Regions from separate parts of the Brevibacillus sp. FSL K6-6036 genome, predicted to be linked through region 1. Evidence: riboswitches for the same ligand, from Rfam matches in the RefSeq annotation. Region 1 holds a riboswitch; each other region holds the start of a gene.
What was found. Region 1 has a riboswitch for S-adenosylmethionine ahead of NST37_RS22030 (ABC transporter permease). Riboswitches for the same ligand answer to the same signal wherever they lie in the genome.

Region 1 (3,658 bases):
AGCTGAGAAACGACTCGGCGAAGATCGCATGCGGAATCGTAAAGGTCAGGTTGACGATGATCACGCCAATCGTATTGGGCAGCAGATGCCTGATGATGATTTTGGCATGGGAGGTGCCCAGCTTTTCTGCCGCCAGCACAAACTCCTGCCGCTTGATCTGCATGAGCTGTCCTCTGACCAGGCGGGCCATGCCCACCCAGCCGGTCAGCGAAAGCGCAATAATGATCGTGGCGAGTCCCGGCTCCAGAACGACCATCAGCAGGATCACCACCAGCAGATACGGGATGCTGTAGAGAATTTCAGCCAGCCGCATCAGGATGTTGTCCACTCGGTCACCCAGCCTGCTCCTTCCTGCCATGTATCCGGAAATGCCGCCGATGCACACACCGATTACCAGGTCGATGGCCGCCGCCACCACACCGATAAACAAAGAGATGCGGCCGCCCATCCAGGTACGCGCCCACATGTCCCGGCCCAGGTCATCCGTTCCAAACCAGTGCTCGCCCGAGGGCGGCAGATTCCCCTGCGTCAACGACTGCTCATGCGGGCTGTGAGGAACGAGCATCGGTCCGAAGATCGAGAGCGCCACCACCGCCGCGAGCAGGAAGAACCCGAGCATCGCCAGCTTGTTGCGGCATACCCGCTGCCATACCTCCTGCCAATACCCGAGGCTGGGACGTTCCCGCTCTTCCCCGGCAAGCCGGCTTGGGTCGACAGGTCGAAACAGCGAATCCAGTTGTGTTGCCTGATTGGCCATAACGCTATCTCCCTCCGCTCGTCAATCTGATGCGCGGGTCAATCACCCGGTACAGCAGGTCGATGATGTACAAAGTAAAAATGAGCACAAAGCTGTAAAACACAGTCATTCCCAAAATGACCGGATAATCGCGGTTAAAAATACTTTCCACGAAGTATTTGCCAAGCCCCGGAATGGCGAAAATCTTTTCCACCACAAAGGTTCCGGTCATCAGGTTGGCAAACAGCGGACCGACAAAGGTAAGCACCGGCAGTATGGCATTGCGCATCCCGTGTCTGACGACGATGGAAAAGGTGCCAAGCCCTTTCGCCTCCGCCGTGCTTATGTATTCCTGCTGCCAGACTTCCAGCATGCTGGCTCGTACGAATCGGGCGATAATGGCAAGCGGCCCGATGGCGAGCGCAAGCGTCGGAAGAACCGAATGCTCCCAGCTCCCCCAAGCCGCGACGGGCAAAAGCTCCCATTTGACCGCCATGTATTTGATCAACAGCGGTGCCAGAATAAAACTGGGGACGGAAATCCCGACGATGGCCGCGAACATGGACAGAAAATCCAACGCCCGGTTTTGGTAGAGCGCCGCGACGATTCCGACTGTGATCCCACCTGCCAGCGCGACAAGAAACGCCTGGAGCCCCAGAACAGCCGAGGCGGGAAAGCCCTCCGCAATCAGCGTGTTCACGTCCCTTGTCTTGGACTGGATGGACGGCCCCAGGTCAAATTGCACCAAGCCTTTCAGATAGAGCAGGTACTGCATAGGGATCGGCTCATCCAGGTTGTACTGGGCCCGCATGTTTTTCACGACTTCTTCCGGAAGCATTTTGGCGTCAGACGCGAACGGGTCGCCCGGAATCAGGTGCATGATCACAAACGTCACCGTGACAATGATCCACAGCGTAACCAGCACGAGAAAGCCTCGCTTGACCGCATAATGAAGCACGTTGTTTCCTCCTTTGTGCAATTGCAATACTAAGTAAATAAATATGAATACTGTGGATTATACATACAGAAAGCCCCTCTCCAGAAAGAAGAGGGGCGATTTGTACGGTTCCCACCTTCTTATCTCTCAGAATAACTCCGCAGGATTTAGCACCGTAAGGTCCATCAGACCAAGGTTGCCGGGTTTCATCGGGCCAGTCCCTCCACCACTCTCGATAAGAATGTTTTATGAAGTTAAATTTCATTCACTAAATTCTTTTTTATCTTATCATTTTACTTGGATATGTCAATGTGGTTTTAGTGCATTTGATTTTTGTTTATTTGTTGGGGGGATTAAATGGTTTTAGAATTCTCTCATATAAAAGCAACAGCGGCAGACTAAGACGGAAAAACAAAGTCCTAGATTGCCGATGCTGTGGCTACCACTATTTAACTATCGATACTCGCTAGTTGAATGAAACTATTATTCCACTAAACCTGTTTTCGTTACTGTAATAGGTTATCAGTTTAAGTTTTATAAAACAAAAGCATACTCCCGTCAACGAAAAGACTAGAGCATGCGAATAGTTATTGTTATAAAACTATTTCTAATAGCATATTTCGCCACTAGTTACCATAACGGCAAAGTTATTATTTAACTCACACCCTCTATAGTGGCATCACTGATATATATGGAGGAGACAGGGGAATTATTCGTTATTCCACACGGAGATATTATGTCGTAACGTGGTATAGCGGGAATAATTGCAAAAATTTTTAATGAAACCATGTGGCTTCATCATTAAATCATGCCCGCAGAGGTTCCGCGGTAATTTACTCTTGCAGCCTGTCTTCCACTTCAATTTCCTGTTCCAGATTATCAATTTCGACTTGAACAAGATTACGTATCATTTCGTAAATTTGTATATCCTGATTTATAGCTTCAAAACTAACTACTAAAGAGTATCTTGCGGCTTCATTCGAATCCCAGCCCTTATGTCCGCGAACAGCGATGCAGAAACTATCAGTTAACTGGTTTGACTTAACTATAGTCCAATCCTTTTGCAAAGTACTATAAGAGCGAGAAAAATCTTTTGCTTGACCATAATTGCTCTGTTCACCAATTACCCAATTAAAATTTCCATCATCATCTACAGACGCACCTGTATTAAGAATTCTTTCTGCAAATGAATCAATTCTTTCACCAATCTTACTACATCTCCAGTCAAGCCAAGTAGATAAGTATCTACTAAGTGTTCGTCTTGTGTTTCTTGGCTTTGCTACGTAAGATAAAGTTACGTCTATACGAACATCATAATCTTCACCAATAGCATATAACTCTTCTGGGATAGGTATCTTAAAAATATGAGCCTGTCCTTCTGAAATATACATTGTATTTTCTGTTACCAAAGTAATACGATATTCATCGTTTTGAGTAGCTCTAATTACATTAGGTAGTCCGTAACCAACGTGTCTAACAATTTCCTGTGCGTTTACAAATTTATCATTAATACTAATCGGCCATCTAGCAGACTGTGCTATCAAAGCTCTATACAACAACGCCGGAGAGTTAGGAAAAAGTTTTTGGATTTCAGCAGCAATATATGCAACTTTTGGAGTTGAAAATGATGTTCCTATTGCATCTTTAGAGAACGCAGACCCTTCTGGTGATACTCTAACCAATTCGGGACAAACATCTGATGGTGTAGTAAGTCGTATATCATGACCCTCTTTATTTTTCACCCAAGTCCCACCATATTCAACTACATCTGGCTTTACTGAATTCCAAATCCCTGCACCAGATCGTGAAAAAGCCGAAGGCTCATTTTCCCCACCAATGCTTATAGAGTCTTCCGTTTCATAATTTAGATACGCGATGGAACCAACAGTAAGAGCTTGCATGCTTTGTGCTGGATTTGCGATTCGTGATCTCTCATCGAATAGATACTTCGGATATGATTTCCCCTCGTTGTATAATTCTTTTAT
Region 2 (3,658 bases), 1.2 Mb from region 1:
TCGCTCATATTCTTCAGCGAAGGCCAGCTCATACGAACGATATGGCCAACGCTGCAGATCAAGACCGTCGTGTATTTCCCGTTTCTGGAGCGGTTCGAGTACCTTGCCATCTCCCTGTGGATGCTGATCATCCTGCCCAACGTCATGCTGTATATGTGGTCCGCCTCCAGGGGGTGCAAAAGAATGTTTGGCTGGAACCAGAAGCGGGTTTTGTACATCATCGGCGCGGTCATCTTTATTGCGATGCAATTGTCTCGAGACATGCAGCCAATTACATCATCGATCGCATGTCGTACGTTAGCTTGTACATGGCTGTGATTTACCCTTATGTCCTATTGTTGGGAGTTCTGATCAAACGGCGGTGGAACAGGAGGGAGGATTCATCGTGCCGAGATCCGGAAATAAGCGGCTCCTGAGAGCGGGAGCCGTGCTCCTTCTATGTTCTGTTCTGCTCAGCGGCTGTATCAGGACGCAAATTTTTGATGAGCTTGGAATGATTACGGTGGCGGGATATGACCTGTTAAAGGACGGGAACATACGCGGAACGGTGGTGATGCCCTCCATCAATCCCGAGGCTGAAGAAAAAGTGCAGGTGATGTCCGGCATCAGTCTGACGAGCAAGGGCATTCGCGACAAGGCCAACCTGCAGTCAGACAAAGAAGTGCTGGGCGGGCAGCTTCGGGTCGCGATGTACAGCGAGGAGCTGGCCAGAAAAGGGATAGGCAGCATTGTGGACACTCTGTACCGCGACCCCTCGATTGGAAGCCGGGTTTATTTAAGTGTCATTGAGGGCCAAACCTACGATTTGCTGACGTACAAATTCAAAGAGGAAGGCAATATTGGCATTTACCTCTACCAATTGATCCGGCACAACGTAGAGGATGACAAAATTCCGTCTCCTACTCTCCATGAGTTTTACCGCTCCTACTTCAGCGAGGGAATCGACCCTTACGTCCCTTTTCTTGAGAGGAAAGGGGATGAGGTGAGGATCAAAGGCGTGGCTCTGTTTCACAAGGACAAATATGTCGGCTGGATTCCTCCAAAGGAAGCCTTTCACATCAAGCTAGTTCATGATGCTTATCGAGCGGGAACGTACGAAACGTCGGTAGATCCGGAGAGGATGGGGGTAAAGCCGAAAAAGAAGAACACAACCGGCCCTGACATCCAAATGGTATTTGATACGCTGAGCAGCAAGACCCACGTCGATATTGTCAGTACGAATCCACTGACCTACAAGGTCGATGTGAAAGTACGGACACGCATTCTGGAAATGTCAATACCGTTAAAAATAGAACAACCGGAGGTACTCAGAAAAATGGAGCAGGCCTTGTCTGAAAACATGAAGCAGGATTTGGCCAAGGTCGTCGCCAAAATGCAAAAATGGGAGGTAGACCCCTTTGGGTTCGGGGAATTATACCGGGCAAAATTCCGCGGGGCGCGGAAGCTGTCTCACGATCAGTGGCATGAGATGTACAGGAAGTCCCGCTTCGATTACAACATCGATGTAGAAATTGTCCGCAACGGCGTGTTGGATTAATTGCCCATTGACTTTCTATTTTGGTATAGCATATAATCCGTTTTGTATCATAAAAAGAAATAAAGTTCTTCAAACTAAATATACGTAGAATTCTTCTTATCCAGAGCGGCGGAGGGACAGGCCCTATGAAGCCCGGCAACCGGCTCATCGATTCTGATGGGTGGCGCGGTGCCAATTCCTACAAGATTGTAGAATCTTGACAGATGAGAAGGGTGAATGCGATCGTATAATGCGGTGCAGCCCCTTTTTCGCCTGATGAAAAAGGGGCTGTTGATTGTAATGGGAGGTGAACCGGATGATTCGGTTGCAGAATCTGAAAAAAGACTACATTGTAAAAGGCCATAAAACACCTGCGCTGCGCGGAATTGACCTCTCGATCGAGAAGGGGGAAATTTTCGGCATCATCGGACATTCCGGTGCCGGCAAAAGTACGCTGATTCGCTGCATCAACCTGTTGGAACGTCCGACAGCGGGCAGCGTTATTGTAGACGGGGTCGATCTGACCAAGCTGGATGAAGGCAGGCTCCAGGAACAGCGGCGGCATATCGGAATGATTTTTCAGCACTTCAACCTTCTCTCGTCCGCTACGGTCGGGGAGAACGTTGCGTTTCCGCTCAAGCTGGCCAAGCGGCCCAAGGCGGAGATCGACAAAAAGGTGAAGGAAATGCTGGCGTTGGTAGGGCTGGAACAGCATCGCGACAAGTATCCGTCACAATTGTCGGGCGGACAAAAGCAGCGTGTCGGCATTGCCCGGGCGCTGGCGAGCGACCCCAAGGTGCTGCTGTGCGACGAGGCGACATCCGCTTTGGACCCGCAGACGACCAACTCCATTCTGGCGCTGCTTTTGGACATCAACCGAAAGCTGGGCTTGACGATCGTCCTCATTACCCACGAAATGCATGTCATCCGCTCCATTTGCGATCGGGTCGGTGTCATTGACGGGGGGCACATTGTGGAAATGGGCAATGTTCTGGATGTGTTCTTAAAGCCGCAGCACCCGACGACACAGGAGTTCGTGGAACAAGTAGCAGACTCCAGCGAGCTGCGGGCTGCCGTCGCTCATGAAAAGGCGTCAGGCGACCGAACGATCCTGCGTGTCACGTTCCTCGGAGAACAGACCTACCAGCCGATTCTGTTCCAAACGATGCAGGAAACCGGTACGGTGTTCAGTATCCTGCAAGGAACCATTTCGCGTATGAAAGACACCCCATATGGCCAGCTCGTGATCGAGTTGGGCGGGGATGCGCAGCAGAACAGGAAAGCTGTCGATACGCTTCGTCAGCGCGGCCTGGAAGTGGAGGTGATTTAAAATGGGATTCACGCTTAAAAATATAGACTGGGCGGAAATTTGGAAGGGAACGCAGGATACGTTGACGATGCTTGGCTTTTCCACCTTGTTTACCGTCGTTATCGGGCTGCCGCTGGGCATTTTGCTGTTTCTCACATCCAGAGGCCAGCTTTTGGAGAATCGCGCGTTTTATTCGATCTCATCCTTTGTCGTAAACGTTTTGCGTTCGGTGCCATTCATCATCCTGATGATCCTGCTGATTCCTGTTACCAAAATGCTCGTCGGCACCTCACTCGGGGTAAAGGGCTCGATTCCTCCGTTGGTGATCGGGGCGGCTCCCTTTTTCGCCAGACTGGTGGAGACCTCCCTGCGCGAGGTTGATCGCGGCGTGATTGAAGCGGCGCAATCGATGGGTGCTTCCAACTGGCAAATTATCCGCAGCGTGCTCTTGCCGGAATCCCGTTCGGGGCTGATCGCCGGGATTACGATTACCACGGTGTCGCTCGTGTCCTACACGGCGATGTCCGGGGTCATCGGCGGCGGAGGCTTGGGAGACCTGGCGATCCGCTACGGGTATCAGCGCTTCCAGACAGACGTCATGGTCGTGACGGTATGTATTTTGCTTGTGTTGGTTCAGATCCTGCAGATGGTGGGCGACAGGCTCGTCATCAAGTTCAGCCGGAAGTAGGATCTTGTCCATAGAGAATGTTCAAAATAGAAAGGGGAAATCATCTGTGAAGAAATTGGTCGTATCTGTACTGTCCACTGTACTGGCACTGTCTCTGGCTGCTTGCGGCAGCCAAAATGAATCGGCTCCCGCGCCGTCTGCCGGC
Region 3 (3,658 bases), 1.2 Mb from region 1:
GAAAAACGGCGAATTGGTTACGAAAATAAGGCGATGCTCGGTCATCGGCCAAAGCGCCTCTGCTGTGGTATGATTTGAAGCAACGAAACGGAAAAGGAGTGGTTGGGATGTCCGCATTTTGCACGTGCTCTTTTACTCGTATTCAAGAGGGATGGGGATCATAACTTCTTGTCTTCATTCAGAAAATTGTTTCCCTGTCCCCTCTTCATCTGAATGAACAGAAAGCAGGACAAACAGGGGGAATTTGATCATGAGCATGGAGATTTTCTTTGACATTCACAGCAATCTGCCCCGGGAAGGCCCCGGAAACAATGATTCGACCCGAAAAGCTTTTTCGTATGTCAAAAACATTCCGGGCGATGCTCGCATTCTCGATGTTGGCTGCGGTCCGGGCATGCAGACCATGGAGCTGGCAAAGCTTTCGGACGGCCCGATAACGGCAGTCGATACGCATCAGCCGTTTCTGGACGAACTGGCCCGGCGAGCTGCGGAAGCAGGGGTTTCCCATCGGATAACGCCTGTAAATGCCTCGATGTTTGCGTTGCCCTTTGAGCCTCTTTCCTTTGACGTGATCTGGTCGGAGGGAGCGATCTACATCATGGGCTTTGGCGAAGGGCTGCGGGCATGGCGTCCTCTGCTGAAATCAGGAGGATACCTGGCTGCAACAGAGCTTTGCTGGCTTCGGGATGAACGTCCTGACGAAGTGGAGCGGTTTTGGGCTGAGGCTTACCCGAGCATGAAAACGGTTGAACAAAACCTGCGGATAATCGCTGAGGCAGGCTACACCTTGCAGGAGCATTTTGTTCTGCCGGATTCGGCCTGGTGGGATGACTACTATGAACCGATGTGTGAGCGGATCAGTCATCTGCAGGATCGGTACAAGAACGACCGGGACGCGCTCGCGACGCTGAAAGAAGCCAGCCGGGAAGTTGAGCTGTACCGAAAGTATTCCAGCTATTACGGCTACGTGTTTTACGTGATGCAAAAGACAGATTAATGGATTGGGGCACGCCGCTATTAACAGGCAAAGGGAGAGCTTGTCATGCTCTCCCCTTGCCAAATTCCAGACTTGCTTGCACTTTACTTGAACTCTGCTTGATACTTCGCTTGAGCTTTGCTTGTACTTTGTTCATCTCTTGGGCTGCAACGGCTATTTATCCCTGCCATTCTCCGGACAAAGCCAGTTCCAATAGTCCGATTCACTCTATGTTGACCCGTCACCTACTCCTTTTTTTCCGGCAGCTTGTCCCATACGACGATGATCAGCGTTGCGATCGGGCCCAGGAAAAGCGACAAAAAAAACCAGTTGCGCCCGCTCCGATTCTTTCCCTGCGCCAATCCCGCATTGATCAAGGACAAAGTTCCCCAGCCTACTACAAACTCGTTCTCCATGGCTTTTTCCCCTCCTCCTGATTGTTATTGTAAGGCAAACCGGAAAATCCAGCAGCAGCACCGGGAACAGAAGGGTTCTTCAGCCCCTGCTCCTCTCCATGGCTTGCTGTTCTACGTGTCTGCGTTCTATATGGGCGAGCGTTTTAAAGCTGCTGCCACCGCCATATACGGAGTATGCAATTGCAGCGTTCTCGAAATCACAGAAAAACCACCCATTTAGTCGGAAATTTGATTGACCTTCCGAAATTGTCCCCTTATAATACCAAATAAGCACTATAAGAAAATTGCAAACATTTCATCAAGAGTGGTGGAGGGACAGGCCCGATGAAACCCGGCAACCTGCGCAAGGACGCATGGTGCCAAATCCTGCAGAATCGCTGATTCTGAGAGATGAAACCGCCCGGCATGTCCGAAGCCTTCCCCTCTCAGGAGAAGGCTTCGTTTTCTTTATATCTTTTGACGAGAGGAAGAGATGCCCATGTCAGACCAGCAACAGTGGAAACCGGAAACCCTTGCCCTGCACGGCGGCCAATCCGTCGATCCTGTGACAGGATCGCGAGCAGTGCCGATCTACCAGACGACGTCCTATGTGTTCCGCGATACGGAGCATGCGGCCAACCTGTTTGGCCTCAAGGAGCCAGGCAACATTTACACGCGGATCATGAATCCGACGCAGGATGTATTTGAACAGCGCGTTGCCCTTTTGGAGGGCGGGGTCGGGGCACTTGCCACTTCGTCCGGCCAGGCTGCGATTACATTCGCCATCCTGAACATCGCCCAGGCGGGTGACGAGATCGTCTCCTCCAGCAACCTGTATGGCGGCACCTACAATCTGTTTGCCCATACACTGGGCAGACTGGGGATCAAGGTTCATTTCGTCGATCCGTCCGATCCGGAGAATTTCCGGGCCAAGATCAACGAAAATACGAAAGCTCTTTTCACCGAAACAATCGGAAATCCGCGAATTGACGTCGCCGATATCGAAGCGATTGCGGCCATCGCCCACGAAAACGGAGTTCCGCTGATCGTAGACAATACGTTTGCCACGCCGCTGCTTTGCCGACCGTTTGACTACGGTGCCGATATTGTCGTTCACTCCACGACCAAGTTTATTGGCGGACACGGCACCGCGATCGGAGGAATCATCGTCGATTCCGGCAAGTTTGACTGGAACAACGGAAAGTTCCCCGGGTTGACCACACCGGACCCGAGCTACCACGGCGTCGTCTACACGGAGGCTGTCGGACCGCTTGCCTACATTATCAAAGCGCGCGTGCAGCTCCAGCGCGATATCGGCGCGGCCGTGGCTCCTTTCAATTCCTTTTTGTTCCTGCAAGGGCTGGAGACGCTTCACCTGCGGATTGAACGCCACAGCCAAAACGCATTGGCGGTAGCCCGCTATCTTCAGCAGCATCCCGCGGTCGAGTGGGTCAACTACCCTGGCCTGGAGGACAGTCCTTACCACGAACTCGCGAAAAAGTACCTGCCGAAAGGAGCGGGAGCAATCCTCACCTTTGGCATTCGCGGCGGTGTTGCCGAGGGCAAAAAGCTGATCGAGTCGGTGAAGCTGTTCTCCCATTTGGCAAACGTCGGCGATTCCAAGTCGCTCATCATCCACCCGGCTAGCACCACTCATCAGCAAATGAACGAATCCGAGCAGCTTGCTGCCGGTGTGACCCCTGGCATGATCCGCATTTCCGTCGGTACGGAAGCCATCGACGACATCATCGCTGATCTGGAGCAGGCACTCCATGCGGCGGTAGCGGTCAGCAAGGTGTAGCTGAACATTTAACGAGCCGGGAACAGCCTTTTTCCTGAACCCGCCATAGCAAAAGGGACGACCCTCTGTCGCGAATGACGCGGACGATGGTCTTCCCTTTTTCCTTTTCCTTGGCAGAGGGGCCAAGGTGAGCTCAAATAGATTTATAGTAAAAAACAGTTGCATGCAATTCCCCATCCGCCGATCTGGCGTAGTCAGGGATGCGGCCCGCTTCCTTATATCCGAGTGAGGCATAGAGCAGGTTGGAAGGATCTCCTTCTCTCGTGTCGAGAACAAGGAGCGTCCGCCCCGCCTGCTTCGCCCTCGCCTCCGCTGCTTGCATCAATCTGCGGCCGATTCCCTTGCGGCGATAATCCGGATGGGCCATCAGTTTGGCGATTTCCGCCCTGTGTCTGCCGTTTTGCTTCGTGGATGCATGCAACTGGACGCTTCCGACAATCTCATTGTTGATTTTGGCCACAAGCAGAATGACCCCGGGCTGCAATA
Region 4 (3,658 bases), 330 kb from region 1:
CCATGTTGTCGCAGATCAGCGTGACGTCGATTCCCGCCTGCTGCAGCTCGTAGGCGGTCAGCCGCGCTCCCTGGAGCACCGGCCTCGTTTCGTCAGCGTATACCTTCAGGTTCCAGCCGCGTTCCTTGGCCAGATAGAGCGGAGCTGTCGCCGTCCCGTAAGCGGCGGTAGCCAGCGCCCCTGGATTGCAGTGGGTCAGGATGCCCATTCCATCCTGCAGCAAGGTGAGGAGGTGTTCGCCTATCGTCCGGCATACTTCGGCATCCTCGCGCTGTATCGCGAGAGCTTCGTCCAAAACCGCCGCTTTCAACGCGTCTACCGGTTTTTCTCCCTCCTGCTGGACGCGTGCTTTGACCCGATCGATCGCCCAGAACAGGTTCACCGCTGTAGGGCGTGCTGTCGCCAGGTAGTCAGCCTGCTCGAGCAATTGATTCCAGAGGGCTGACGAATCTGCCGCTTCGCTGTTCCGCACGCCGAGGTAAAGCCCGTATGCCGCAGCCATCCCGATCGCAGGGGCGCCGCGAACCTGCAGGTGGCGGATTGCCGCCCATACTTCCTCAGACGTATGGAGGGAAAGAAAGACTGTTTCTACCGGTAAACGCGTCTGGTCGAGCAGAAGAAGAGAGTCTCCTTCCCACTTTACAGGTGCGAATGCTTCATGAATTGTGGTCATACCGCTGCTGCCTCCTGATCAAATCTTGTTGTCGCATTGCGAACGATGTCTGTGATGTCGGTCGAATCTTCGATGCCGCCCCGCTTCAGGATCAGCTCCTGACCGATCAGCAGTGCCAGCCGTTCCGCTTCGGCACGGGTTTTTTCGTCGCTGATGCTGTTCAGATCGGCGACACCCGCCAGCCCGATCACGCGGCGAAGGATTTTACAGCCTGCAAACCCGGCCGTATCCTGGATCAACCGCTTCACGTAGCTCTGCCAGAGCCCTTCTACATGTGCGCTGCGCTCTTTCGCCTGCTTGTGCCATAGCTGGACGAACTGGGAGACGAACTCGTTCCAGACGTCTTCGACAGTTGTAAGCAGGTATTCGCGATAAGACTCCCGCTTTCCTCCATCCTTCTCCAGTCCGTGCTGGCCGGCATAATTCAGGAGCAGATTGGCGATTACCGCGCCGATGTCAAAGCCGATCGGGCCGTAGTAAGCGAATTCCGGGTCGATGACCTTGGTCGAGGTTTCGGTGACGAAAATGCTGCCTGTATGAAGGTCGCCATGCAGCAGCGCCTCTGCACGGGTGAGGAAATCGTACTTCAGCTTGGCGATTTCCAGCTTGAGCGGCTTGTTCTTCCAGATTTCCTCCACTTCCCGCCGAATCAGCGGGTTGAAGCTGTTGGTCGGCGCATTTTCGTAAGGATCGGTAAACACCAAGTCTTCCGTAATTTTGCACAATTCCGGATTCAAGAATGTTCCGACAAGCGCTTTTTTCTCGTAGGGATGCGCTCCCAGATCAGACGTGAAAAAGAGCGTGTGGGCCATGAAACGTCCGATTTGCTTCGCGAAATTTGGATAGCGTCGCCCCTCGATCAATCCTTTGCGCATCAGGATGTGATCGCTGAGATCCTCCATGACGGTCAAGGCAAGCTCCTGATCGTAGTGGTACACCTGCGGCACGAGGTCCGGAACGTATTTGTACTGGATGCGCAGCGCTTCACTCTCGATGCGGGCGCGATCAAGCGTCAGCGGCCACGACTCGCCTACGACGCGGGCATAAGGCAGAGCCTGCTTCACAATCACGCTTTTGCCGGTCGCTTCATCGCGGATGTGAAAGACAAGATTCAGGTTGCCGTCGCCTATCTCGCGGGAGGACAGGATAGCCCCTGCTTCAAACAGGCCGGGCAGCTCTTTTACATACTGTACTGCTTCTTGTTCACTCAAAGCACGATAAGCCATAACTTGTTTCTCCCCTCACGTGAATCGATTTGGATCTTTCCAGCGGCTTTCCCGGCCCATTCAGCAGGGGATAATTCCGCACGGTATGTTGCAGGCTGCGCCTCCGATCAAGCCGTTTTTGCAGCCAGACATGCAAAAAGACCTCTTTTCCCGAAGAAAAGAGGTCGTATACGTACGCGGCAGGGCGTGTCGTCTCCCCCTTATCTTCCAGAATACTTTTGCTTCTGCAGGAATTAGCACCGTGCACATCGCTTGCAATCGCGCCGTCAGTCTAGCTGACAGGCAAGCGCTGTGTCGGTTGCCGGGTATCATCGGGCCAGTCCCTCCACCTTCTCTGGATAAGGTATCCAACGTATGCTGTTTTGATTAGTTTGAATCATACACGCGGCTATGCACGCTGTCAACACTCTTTTTTGTTTTTTGCCAGTCGGCTGATCCTCGGCCTTACCAGCTGTTTTGCTGTCCGCTTGCACTCGGACGATTCCAGTTCCACCAGTCAATTTGTCCTACGAATGCGGCGGTGATGGCAGCTTCCTGCTTCAGCTTGAGCAGTTCCTTGGTCGGACCGGTGACGACGATTCCATACGTTTTGATACCGTTTTTCTCCAAATACCGATAGCGCTCGTCGATCTTCAATCCTGATCTGCTGTTGAACAGGCTTTGTCCGATCGATCTGCTCAGCCTCTCCTGCTCGGCGAGGTATTTCATCTCCTCCACGTACGCCCGGGTGCGGCGATCTGCTTCGCCATTTACCTGAATCGGTCCCGGTCCATAGTCCAGCCCATGTTCGGAAAAACCCCAGACGTCACCGGCCGAAAGCAGCAGCACGCCTTCTTTGGCATCCTCATGCAGCACCTCCTGTCCGGTATCCACGGCCAGCCAGGTAAGGTCCAAATTATACGGAGCCAGGAAAGCGTACATTTCCTCCAGGCTCATAAACCGGTCAAAGGAAATCGCCAGTTGCGATACCGTCCCCTCCGGCAGCATTTCAAGCGTCTTCCACGCGGGCTCGCGTCTGAAAGAGGTATCCTCCTGCAGCTTCGTCTGAAGCGGGAACAGGAAAAACAGATTTTTCTTCCGAACGCCGTCGTTCCATACCGGGCGGGAGGATACTTTGGTAAACACATTCGTAGTCTCGAAATACCCTGGCTGCTGACGGTCGCCCCCCACCTTTTCGCGCAGCTCCATTTGAATGCTGCCATAAAAAAGGCCAACCTGCGCGCCGCTGCTGCCTGCTACGATCCCCGGCTGAGTGAAATTCACCAAATCCTTGGAGACGCGAAACATATCTTCATACAGCGACCGGCCAATCCAATAGTTGACAAACAACAGGACAAAGCCGATCAGCAGCGAGATCCCCACCGTGTAGGCGGCGTTGGACAGCCTGCTCTTCCACTTTCCCCAGCGGATGATGGAGCGCTGCTTCTCCTCCGGCAAAAAATCCGCGGCTTTGTCTTCCGGTTCTGTCTGCATCAGCCCGCCTCCCAGCAAAAGCTCCTCCAGTCGCTCCGCATACTCCGGGTCGTCTGCGAGACGCTGCCTCAATCGCGCTGTCTCCTCAGCGCCAAGCTCCCCCCGCAGATAAGCGAGAAGGAGCTGATCGCGCTCCCGGCTTTTTTGCTTATGATCCTCCAGCTTGCCGTTATCCGCCATGTTGACCGTCCCCCCACCATTTTCGCATCTTCAATCGTCCCCGGTAGATCGACCGCTTCACATCGGCCACATCGATGCCGAGGACGTCGGCTATTTCCGCATAGCT

Region 2: another riboswitch for S-adenosylmethionine. It lies ahead of NST37_RS02905 (methionine ABC transporter ATP-binding protein); the one in region 1 lies ahead of NST37_RS22030 (ABC transporter permease).
Region 3: another riboswitch for S-adenosylmethionine. It lies ahead of NST37_RS02815 (homocysteine synthase); the one in region 1 lies ahead of NST37_RS22030 (ABC transporter permease).
Region 4: another riboswitch for S-adenosylmethionine. It lies ahead of mtnK (S-methyl-5-thioribose kinase); the one in region 1 lies ahead of NST37_RS22030 (ABC transporter permease).

Annotation. Positions count from the first base shown of each region.
Region 1 is NZ_CP150173.1:4,475,334-4,478,991, forward strand. It holds gene NST37_RS22025 (ABC transporter permease) at 1-757, opposite strand, end outside; gene NST37_RS22030 (ABC transporter permease) at 762-1,694, opposite strand; SAM riboswitch class I at 1,811-1,915, opposite strand; gene NST37_RS22035 (S8 family peptidase) at 2,507-3,658, opposite strand, start outside.
Region 2 is NZ_CP150173.1:533,532-537,189, forward strand. It holds gene NST37_RS02895 (GerAB/ArcD/ProY family transporter) at 1-318, shown strand, start outside; gene NST37_RS02900 (Ger(x)C family spore germination protein) at 386-1,537, shown strand; SAM riboswitch class I at 1,631-1,747, shown strand; gene NST37_RS02905 (methionine ABC transporter ATP-binding protein) at 1,833-2,846, shown strand; gene NST37_RS02910 (methionine ABC transporter permease) at 2,848-3,513, shown strand; gene NST37_RS02915 (MetQ/NlpA family ABC transporter substrate-binding protein) at 3,560-3,658, shown strand, end outside.
Region 3 is NZ_CP150173.1:516,059-519,716, reverse strand. It holds gene NST37_RS02825 (class I SAM-dependent methyltransferase) at 251-997, shown strand; gene NST37_RS02820 (hypothetical protein) at 1,222-1,392, opposite strand; SAM riboswitch class I at 1,685-1,789, shown strand; gene NST37_RS02815 (homocysteine synthase) at 1,871-3,172, shown strand; gene NST37_RS02810 (GNAT family N-acetyltransferase) at 3,306-3,658, opposite strand, start outside.
Region 4 is NZ_CP150173.1:4,146,144-4,149,801, forward strand. It holds gene mtnA (S-methyl-5-thioribose-1-phosphate isomerase) at 1-673, opposite strand, end outside; gene mtnK (S-methyl-5-thioribose kinase) at 670-1,899, opposite strand; SAM riboswitch class I at 2,097-2,244, opposite strand; gene NST37_RS20605 (anti-sigma factor) at 2,344-3,552, opposite strand; gene NST37_RS20610 (sigma-70 family RNA polymerase sigma factor) at 3,542-3,658, opposite strand, start outside.